Regions from separate parts of the Streptomyces sp. NPDC059787 genome, predicted to be linked through region 3. Evidence: riboswitches for the same ligand, from Rfam matches in the RefSeq annotation. Region 3 holds a riboswitch; each other region holds the start of a gene.

Evidence for each region. Region 3 has a riboswitch for cyclic di-AMP ahead of ACFV5H_RS00855 (transglycosylase SLT domain-containing protein). Riboswitches for the same ligand answer to the same signal wherever they lie in the genome.
Region 1: it holds a riboswitch for cyclic di-AMP, as region 3 does, so the genes downstream of both, ACFV5H_RS27845 (C40 family peptidase) here and ACFV5H_RS00855 (transglycosylase SLT domain-containing protein) in region 3, are expected to answer to the same signal.
Region 2: it holds a riboswitch for cyclic di-AMP, as region 3 does, so the genes downstream of both, ACFV5H_RS17140 (peptidoglycan DD-metalloendopeptidase family protein) here and ACFV5H_RS00855 (transglycosylase SLT domain-containing protein) in region 3, are expected to answer to the same signal.
Region 4: it holds a riboswitch for cyclic di-AMP, as region 3 does, so the genes downstream of both, ACFV5H_RS36625 (M23 family metallopeptidase) here and ACFV5H_RS00855 (transglycosylase SLT domain-containing protein) in region 3, are expected to answer to the same signal.

Annotation. Positions count from the first base shown of each region.
Region 1 covers NZ_JBHWHX010000035.1:76,803-78,991, forward strand. Annotated here, with positions in the region: gene ACFV5H_RS27835 (helix-turn-helix domain-containing protein) at 1-84, opposite strand, end outside; gene ACFV5H_RS27840 (ATP-binding protein) at 297-758, shown strand; gene ACFV5H_RS27845 (C40 family peptidase) at 798-1,271, opposite strand; cyclic di-AMP (ydaO/yuaA leader) riboswitch at 1,275-1,477, opposite strand; gene ACFV5H_RS27850 (hypothetical protein) at 1,813-2,121, opposite strand; gene ACFV5H_RS27855 (ATP-dependent Clp protease proteolytic subunit) at 2,129-2,189, opposite strand, start outside.
Region 2 covers NZ_JBHWHX010000015.1:135,520-137,708, forward strand. Annotated here, with positions in the region: gene ACFV5H_RS17135 (alpha-galactosidase) at 1-380, shown strand, start outside; cyclic di-AMP (ydaO/yuaA leader) riboswitch at 697-858, shown strand; gene ACFV5H_RS17140 (peptidoglycan DD-metalloendopeptidase family protein) at 863-1,804, shown strand; gene ACFV5H_RS17145 (SGNH/GDSL hydrolase family protein) at 2,010-2,189, shown strand, end outside.
Region 3 covers NZ_JBHWHX010000001.1:176,476-178,664, reverse strand. Annotated here, with positions in the region: gene ACFV5H_RS00860 (polyprenyl synthetase family protein) at 1-659, opposite strand, end outside; cyclic di-AMP (ydaO/yuaA leader) riboswitch at 1,223-1,390, shown strand; gene ACFV5H_RS00855 (transglycosylase SLT domain-containing protein) at 1,396-1,890, shown strand; gene ACFV5H_RS00850 (HAD family hydrolase) at 1,854-2,189, opposite strand, start outside.
Region 4 covers NZ_JBHWHX010000080.1:3,510-5,698, forward strand. Annotated here, with positions in the region: gene ACFV5H_RS36615 (dihydrofolate reductase family protein) at 1-472, shown strand, start outside; tRNA gene ACFV5H_RS36620 (tRNA-Met) at 536-609, shown strand; cyclic di-AMP (ydaO/yuaA leader) riboswitch at 929-1,086, shown strand; gene ACFV5H_RS36625 (M23 family metallopeptidase) at 1,098-2,117, shown strand.

The sequences.
Region 1 (2,189 bases), on a different contig from region 3:
ACCGCTGGTGAGTCCCGCCGAGGTGCGCAGCGCGCGCAGTTCGGCACCCAGTTTCCGGCGGCGCACCGCGGGACCGTGCTGCATGGACTTCTCCTTACTCCTTCCGGGTCGCCCGGATACGGTCTCCCGTCGCAGAGTTCACCGTTTTGAGCGACAGATATATGCACATCTTGGTGGATCGCCGTCCTGCGCCGTGCGGGGATGGCAGTCTGGCGGCGAAGCACCAGTGCGGGACCGTACTCGAACCATCCGCTCCGTGTCGGACTGCGGCCCCGTGGGAAAGGGACGACGTCGCCATGGCAGACCATCTGGAAGCATCCGTCACTCTGCCGAGCGATCCCGCCTCGGTGTCGGCCGCCCGTGCCCATGTGGTGGGCACGCTGGAGGAATGGGGCATGCCGGCGGACGCGGAACTGTGCGACACCATCCGGCTGATCGTCTCCGAACTCGCCACCAACGCGGTGCAGCACACGTTCGGGCAGTCGCCCACGTTCACCGTGGACGTCGTCCTGGTCCGTGACGAACGGGTGCACATCGGTGTCACGGACAGCCACCCGCGGTTCCCCAAGCGGCTGCCCGCGGCGGTCCAGCAGGACAACGGCCGCGGGCTGGTCATCATCCGCTGGCTGACCGCGGAGTGCGGCGGCAGGCTCAGAATCCGCCCCACGCGCGAGGGCGGCAAGACCGTGTCGGTCGAACTCCCGTGGACCGTCCAGGCCGCCGAGGCGGTCACGGCGGCGGGACAGCAGGAGCAGTGACCGGGCGGCGGTGCCCCGGGGCACCGCCGCCCGCCGCGGTCACCTCACCCGGCCGTACGAGACGCTGCGGGTCCAGATCTTCTGCAGGCGCACCACGTCCCCGGTCTTCGGGGCGTGCCAGATCTTGCCCTTACCCGCGTAGATGCCGACGTGGTAGACGTAGCCACCCGAATGGAAGAACACCAGGTCTCCCGCCCTGCGGTTCCCGGCGGAGATGTGGCGCGTCTTGTTGTACTGCTGGGCGGCGGTGCGCGGCAGCTTCTTGCCCGCCTTCTTGAACGAGTACAGCGTCAGACCCGAGCAGTCGAACCTGTACGGTCCCGTGGCGCCCCATTTGTAGGGCGAGCCCTTCTTGGAGGCGGCGATGTTCAGCGCCTTGGTGGCCAGGCCCGCGGCGGCCGCCTCCGAGGCGGCGCCGGGGACCATGATGGAGCCGCCCACGGCGGCCAGGGTGAGGGCCGAGGCCGTGCCGGCCCGGGCCATGAGAGACGGGACACGATTGAGCGCAGTCATGCGCAACCCTTCGTCAGCCGCCTGTGAAGGATGACCTGTCGGATTCGGGCTGGCGAAGTGGCCCGGCCGCACATGTGCGGCTTCACCCCAAGGACTGCTCGGAACTGACGTCCCGGCGGCCCGTCGTGCCTGGGTCCTCCACTCCTGCCGATCCACTCCTGTCGACCGGTCATCCGGGCGGCGGCAGGACTCGGCGTCCGCCCGGATCGCCCCGCCGCGGCGGCGGGGTCTTGTCGTCAGTCAGGGATCTTGGCTCATGGCGCGATCGAAATCCCAACGGAACGTGGGGTTTGTGTTGTTACTCACCAATCACCCGTTCGGGTGGACGCCTCCGTGTTCGGGCCCCCGCCGAGGGCCCGGGGGAGCCGCGGACCAGGGGTGGAAAGCACCGTTCCGTCCGTGCGGTACGCGCGTTGCGCAACTCCGTGCGCCCGAAAACAGCAGGTTCGTCTACGCCGGACGGGGGTACGCCGTTTGGTCCGTTTCAACCCCCGGCCGGGACGCACCGCCGACCGGGGCCGCCGTCCGGGGCCGACGGGGGTCAACTGCCGGGGGCCGGCGGCAGCGTGACCCTGGCCGTGCGCCGTTCGCCGTCCAGCACGCGCAGGGCCCGGGCCAGTGTGTCGGAGTGCAGTTCGCTCTCGCCGCGCCGGTGCATCAGGGTCAGCGCGTCGCGCAGCGCGACGGCCTTGCCGACCAGCGCCTGAGCCGCGCGCAGTCCGCGGTAGGTGTCACCGCCCAGGGCCGGGTTGACCCGGCCGAGCAGGTCGACGGCCTCGAGGTAACGGTCGATCAACTCGGCCTCCGCGCGGGTCAGCGCGGGCAGCGGCGGCAGCTCCGGTGGCAGCATCCGCGGCTCACCTCGCGCCGGAGGCGGGGAACAGGTTCCTGCGGCCGGGCACGATCCGGTCCGCCAGG
Region 2 (2,189 bases), on a different contig from region 3:
GGGTGCTCGGCGTCGGCGGCGACCTCGCGCGGTGGACCGGGGAGGAGCTCGCCGAGGCGCGGGAGTGGGTCGCGCTCTACAAGGAGATCCGGCCCGTCGTCCAGCGCGGCGACCTGTACCGGCTGCGGCCCCCGGAGGGCGGACTGAGCGCGGTGCAGTACGTCCTCGGCGACGAGACCGTCGTCCTCGCCTGCCTCCAGGCGCAGCACTACGGAGAGCCCGTCCCGGCCCTCCGGCTGCGCGGCCTCGACCCGGAGGCGTCGTACGAATGCCGCGAAACCGGTGAAACGTACCGAGGCGCCCTCTTGCTGCACCACGGGCTGCGCACCGGTCTGCGGGGAGATCTGGACGCCGCGGTGGTGCGGCTGCGGCGCCTGTGATCGGGCGATTAGGGCGTTCTGTCCGATTAGGTGGATTCGCCATAACGTGCCCCGAAAGAAAGGGAGATGGGAAAGGGGTGCGTGAGCAGCGTCATATCCGTGACGATGTGTTGTCGCCATGTTCACGTAATTCCGTGGAACGACAAGGGAATTCGCGGGGGAAAGGGAATCCCGGCTGACGCTCGGTGACGTCAATTCCTCCTTTGGATCACGGAAAAACGCGTTCGCGGTGAACCTCGCGCTTGTCCCCTCGCGTCCGGGTCGCTTACGTTCGCCACCGATCCGGACGGACGCCCAATCCTGCCGCCGCCCGGAGCCCGTACACACACTGACCCGTGCACGGCAGGAGCGGGGGACCCACAGGTACCACTGCCTGTTCCGGTTCCCGGAACGGCTTGGGGTTAAGTCGCGTGACAACGCGGCCGGGCATCTCCAGCCCGAACCCGACAGCTCACCTCGCAGGCGCCGGAGAGGAATTCGACATGCCCGCGAAGGGTAAGCACCGCCGTACCAAGGCCCAGCGTTTCACCCGCTCCATCGCCGTCGCCGGAACCGGTGGCGCCGCACTCGCCCTGCCGCTTCTCGGCGCCACCGGCGCGCACGCCGCCACGCCGCAGACCGCCCCCGAAAAGGCCGTCCAGTCCCTTTCCGCCGCCGGCCAGAAGACCGTCGCCGAAAAGGGCGACGAGGCCCGCACGTACACCGTGAAGGCCGGCGACTACCTCGCGAAGATCGCCGAGACGGAGCACGTCGACGGTGGCTGGAAGCAGCTCTACACGGACAACCGCGAGGCCATCGGCGACGACCCGTCGCTCATCCACCCCGGCCTGAAGCTCTCCGTCGACGGCGGGGCCGCCACGAGCGCACCGGAGAAGTCGTCCGCCACGGAGGCCCCGGCGACCCCGCAGGCCTCGGAGCAGGAGGCCGAGAAGCCGGCGGAGCAGCCCGCCGAGCAGCCCTCCTCGGACGCCTCCGCCCAGACCGCGAGCACCGACCAGGCCGCGAGCGCCTCCGGTTACAGCTCCCCGGTGCCCGGCGCCGGCGGTCTCGGCACCGCCTACAAGGTGGCCGGCAGCATGTGGTCCAGCGGCTACCACACCGGCGTCGACTTCAGCGTCCCGACCGGCACCTCCCTGAAGGCCGTCGGCGCGGGCACCGTCGTCTCCGCCGGCTGGGGCGGCGCGTACGGCAACCAGGTCGTCATCAAGCTCGAAGACGGCTACTACGCCCAGTACGCCCACCTGTCCTCGCTGTCCGTCTCGGCCGGCCAGACCGTCACCGCCGGCCAGCAGGTCGGCCTCTCCGGTGCGACCGGCAACGTGACCGGCCCGCACCTGCACTTCGAGATCCGCACCACCCCGGACTACGGCTCGGACGTGGACCCGGTCTCCTACCTCCGCTCCAAGGGCGTCTCCATCGGCTGATCCCCGCGGCGACCTTCCTGACACGCGCGCCGAAGGCCGGACCCCGATCCCCGGGGCCGGCCTTCGGCGTATTCCGGAATTGGCCAACATTTTGAGAGTGTCTTATCTCACCGCCCGTCAACCCTTCCTTACGGTCGCGTAGGTCACATTCGAAGGTGAATCATGAGCGGTTGTGGCAGACGATTCGAAGAGTGACAGCAGAGCAGTGATCGGGTCGTACGTGGCGGTGGGGGACAGCTTCACCGAGGGCGTCGGCGACCCCGGCCCCGACGGGGCGCTCGTCGGCTGGGCCGACCGGTTCGCCGTGCTTCTCGCGGACCTCCGGCCCGAGGGCGACTTCGCGTACACCAATCTCGCCGTACGCGGAAAGCTCCTGGACCAGATC
Region 3 (2,189 bases):
TCGGCGAGCTGGAAGGCGACGCCGAGCCGCTCGCCGTACTGGGTCAGCACGTCCACGACCGTCTCGTCGGCGCCGGACATCATCGCGCCGAACCGGCAGGCGACGGCGACCAGCGAGCCGGTCTTGCCGCCGAGCACGTCCAGGTAGTGGTCGACCGGGTCGCGGCCGTCCTGCGGTCCCGCGGTCTCCAGGATCTGCCCGGTGACCAGCCGCTCGAACGCCTCGGCCTGCACCCGCACGGCCTCAGGACCGAGGTCGGCCAGGATGTGCGAGGCCCGCGCGAAGAGGAAGTCGCCGGTGAGGACCGCGACGGAGTTGCCCCAGCGGGCGTTCGCGCTGTCGACGCCGCGCCGCACCTCGGCCTCGTCCATCACGTCGTCGTGGTACAGCGTGGCCAGATGGGTGAGCTCCACGACCACGGCCGAGGGCACGACACCGGGCGCGTAGGGGTCGCCGAACTGGGCGGCGAGCATCACGAGCAGCGGACGGAACCGCTTGCCGCCGGCCCGCACCAGGTGCTGGGCGGCTCCCGTGATGAAGGGGACCTCACTCTTGGTGGCTTCGAGCAGCCCTTCCTCGACAGCCGTCATTCCGGCCTGGACATCGGCTTCCAGAGCCTGGTCCCGCACGCTCAGCCCGAACGGCCCGACGACGGTCACGAGGGGTCTCCTGTCTGCTGGTGTCCCACTGGCGGTTACACGGAATGTCGATAGGTCGCTGCCACCACTCAAGTCAGCGTATCCGGTCATGTTCCGATCACCGCCAGCGCCCGGCGTTACGGGCAGGGCGGTACGGGATCAGGAGCGGAGTGCTTTTGATCGGCTGATAACAACGGACATTCTTCGGCTTTCCCGGACGTAGCAATCCACTCCTCGACCCGCCTCCCGGGCCCCGCCTCGCCACGCGGACCATCCTGCCCGCCCCGACGTCCGATTTGCCGTAAATACAGAGCTAATTCCCCTTGGCGAAAAATGCGCTCACAGGTGATCCCCAGTGAAGTGGGTCACGCGCGATCCGGCACCCCCACCGACCGCCGCCATCCCCCTTCCCCCTTCCCCCGACGCCGAGTTGACCCTTGGCAGTAGCAAAGGATCAAGCACCCCAAAACCCCCATCACAAGATCAAACGGCACCTTCTGTGATGCCCGCGCTTGTTTCCGACATGTGCTCTCGCATACGTTCCGGGCCTGCCGGGTGGACGCCTAATCCTGCCGCCGCCCGCATCACACCCGACGACGAACTCAAGACGGCAGGAGTGGGGGACCCAGGTAAGCCGCCGCACCGGACATCGCACCGGGACGGCTAGGGGTGAAGCCATGCCCGCAGGGGCACGGCCGGGCACTCTCCCGCCCGAACCCGACAGCTCACCTCGCAGGCGTAGGAGAGGAACCCAGACATGCCTGCTTTCGGTCAGCTCAGCCGCTTCGGCAACCGCCGCCTCGCCCGTTCCCTCGCCGTCGCCGGCACCGGCGTCGCCATGGTCGCCCTGCCGCTGTTCGGCGCGACCAGCGCCTCCGCGGCCACCACCGAGCCGACGACGCCGACGACCGCCGCCTCCGTGACGGCGTACCCGGACAACCTCGACGGCTGGATCCGCGAGTCGCTGGACATCATGGCGCAGCAGGGCATCCCGGGCAGCTACGACGCCATCCACCGCAACATCATGCGCGAGTCCTCCGGCAACCCGTACGCCATCAACAACTGGGACTCCAACGCCGCCGCCGGCACCCCGTCGAAGGGTCTGCTGCAGATCATCGACCCGACCTTCGCGGCCTACCACGTGCCCGGCACCGCCTTCGACCCGTACGACCCGATCGCGAACATCACGGCGGCCTGCAACTACGCGGCCGACCGCTACGGCTCCATCGACAACGTCTTCGGCGCGTACTGAGCCACCCGCTGACGGGCGAGCGTCATCGCCCCGCCGAACAGTCGCTCGAGGACGACGGCCACGCCGTCGTCCTCGTTCGACGTGGTGACCTCGTCCGCCACCGCCTTCAGTTCGGGATGCGCGTTGGCCATGGCGACGCCGTGGGCCGCCCAGTCGAACATGGGGACGTCGTTCGGCATGTCGCCGAAGGCGATCGTCCGCGCCGGGCTCAGCCCCAGGTGCTCGGCGGCCAGCGCCAGCCCGGTCGCCTTGGTCACCCCGCAGGGCTGGAGCTCCACGGTGCCCGGCCCCGACATGGT
Region 4 (2,189 bases), on a different contig from region 3:
CGGCACCGGCCCGCTGCCCTCCGCCGCCGACCACCACTGGCTGGCCCTCGCCTGCGAGCTGGCCGCCGAGTGCCCGCCCTCGGAGACGGCGTTCAGCGTGGGCGCGGTCGTGGTGGCCGCCGACGGTACGGAGCTGGCGCGCGGCCACTCCCGGGAGGGCACCGACCCGGTGGTGCACGCGGAGGAGGCCGCGCTCGCCAGGATCGACCCCACGGACCCCCGGCTCGTCACCGCCACCGTGTACTCCAGCCTGGAGCCCTGCGCCCGCCGCGCGTCCCGCCCTGCGCCCTGTGCCCGGCTGGTCCTGGACGCGGGGGTGCGGAGGGTGGTCACGGCCTGGCGCGAGCCGGACACGTTCGTGGCGGACGCCGACGGCAGCGGCGTGCTGGCGGACGGGGGCGCCACCGTCGTCGTCCTGCCGGAGCACGAGGACCGTGCCAAGGCACCCAACGGCCATCTGCTCGGCCGCTGAGACCGGGCCGCCGGTCATGGGTGTGCGCCATGTCCCGCTGATGGCGTACACTGGTCCTACCGACGCGGGGTGGAGCAGCTCGGTAGCTCGCTGGGCTCATAACCCAGAGGTCGCAGGTTCAAATCCTGTCCCCGCTACTGAAGGCCGAGGGCCGGAATCCAAAGGATTCCGGCCCTCGGTGTTTTCCGTTTCCCGCCCGTCGCCGCCCGCTCCCCGTTCTCACTCAATGTGAGCGATCCACCCCGCAGCGCATAACAACTGACGCACGGTCAGAAACCACCCGCCCCCCGAGACGGCCTGAGGTGCGGTCAACTCGCCCTTTTTTGGCCGCTCGTGACACTTAAGTCCCCCCGGGAATCGTTAACGATCAAGAGGAACGGCTTGGAATACGGCCCTCGCGTCTATTAACGTTCGATAACGCAGCGCGGTCGTCCCAGCCGTCACAGAAGGCGGCTCCGTGCGCACGCGCCGAATCCCGCGAGGGAACCGGGGAACCACCACCATGGGGTGAATCGCGTGGATACCGCCGTGGCAACACGGCTCGTATACGCGCGTAGGAGACCTTCCCGCTCCGAACCCGTCAGCTAACCCGGTAGGCGAAGACGGAAGGAAGGAGCGCGCCCACGTGGCGTCCAACCCGCCTGCCCCCGAGGCCCCGTTCAAGCCGAGCGACACCTTCGCCTATGGCGCCGGCCACACCGACGAGGGCCCCTTCGAGGAGTGGAACCCCACCGCGGAGTCCCTTCGTCCCGTACGCGGCCGGCATCGCGTCTCCAAGCAGCGCGGCGGAGGACTCGCCCGCAGCTCCACCGTCCTGGGCGTCGGCGTCATCGCCGCCGTCGGCGCCGGCGGCATGGCCAGCGCCCAGACCGGCAAGCCGCCGGTCTCGATCTCCATGCCCGACCTCCCCAACGTGGGTTCCCTCATCTCCGACGAGGAAACCCCCGAGGGATCGGCCACCCCCCTCAGCACCCTCGGCATGACCGCCGCCGACACCGAGCAGGGCACCTCCGGCGCCGGTGAGGCGCTGCGCACCCGGATCATGGCCCAGGTCGAGCAGCAGCAGAGCCAGGCCGAGACCAAGGCCGCCGCCGAGGCCGTCGCCGCCGCCGAGAAGCAGGCCGCCGAGGCCGCCGCCAAGGCGGAGAAGGAGGCCAAGGCCAAGGCCGAGGCCGCCAAGAAGAAGGCGGAGGAGGAGGCCAGGAAGAAGGCCGAGGCCGAGCGCCTCGCCGAGCTGGCCAAGCAGTACGCGCTGCCGACCTCCTCCTACACCATCTCCTCGACCTTCGGTCAGGCCGGCGCCTACTGGTCCTCCGGCCACCACACCGGCCTCGACTTCGCCGCCCCCACGGGCACCCTGCTCAAGGCCGTCCACACCGGCACGATCACCTCCGCCGGTTATGACGGCTCCTACGGCTACAAGACCGTGCTCACCCTCGACGACGGCACCGAGATCTGGTACGCCCACCAGTCCTCCATCAGCGTCAGCGTCGGCCAGAAGGTCAACACCGGCGATGTGATCGGCCGCGTCGGCGCCACCGGCAACGTCACCGGCGCCCACCTCCACATGGAGGTCCACCCCGACGGCTCCGCCTCGGGCATCGACCCGCTGGCCTGGCTGCAGAGCAAGGGCCTCACCGTCTGAGCGAGCGGGCCTCCACGCCCTGAACCCCGGCAGTCCCGGCGACGACCCCCCGACGTCAGGGCTGCCGGTCAG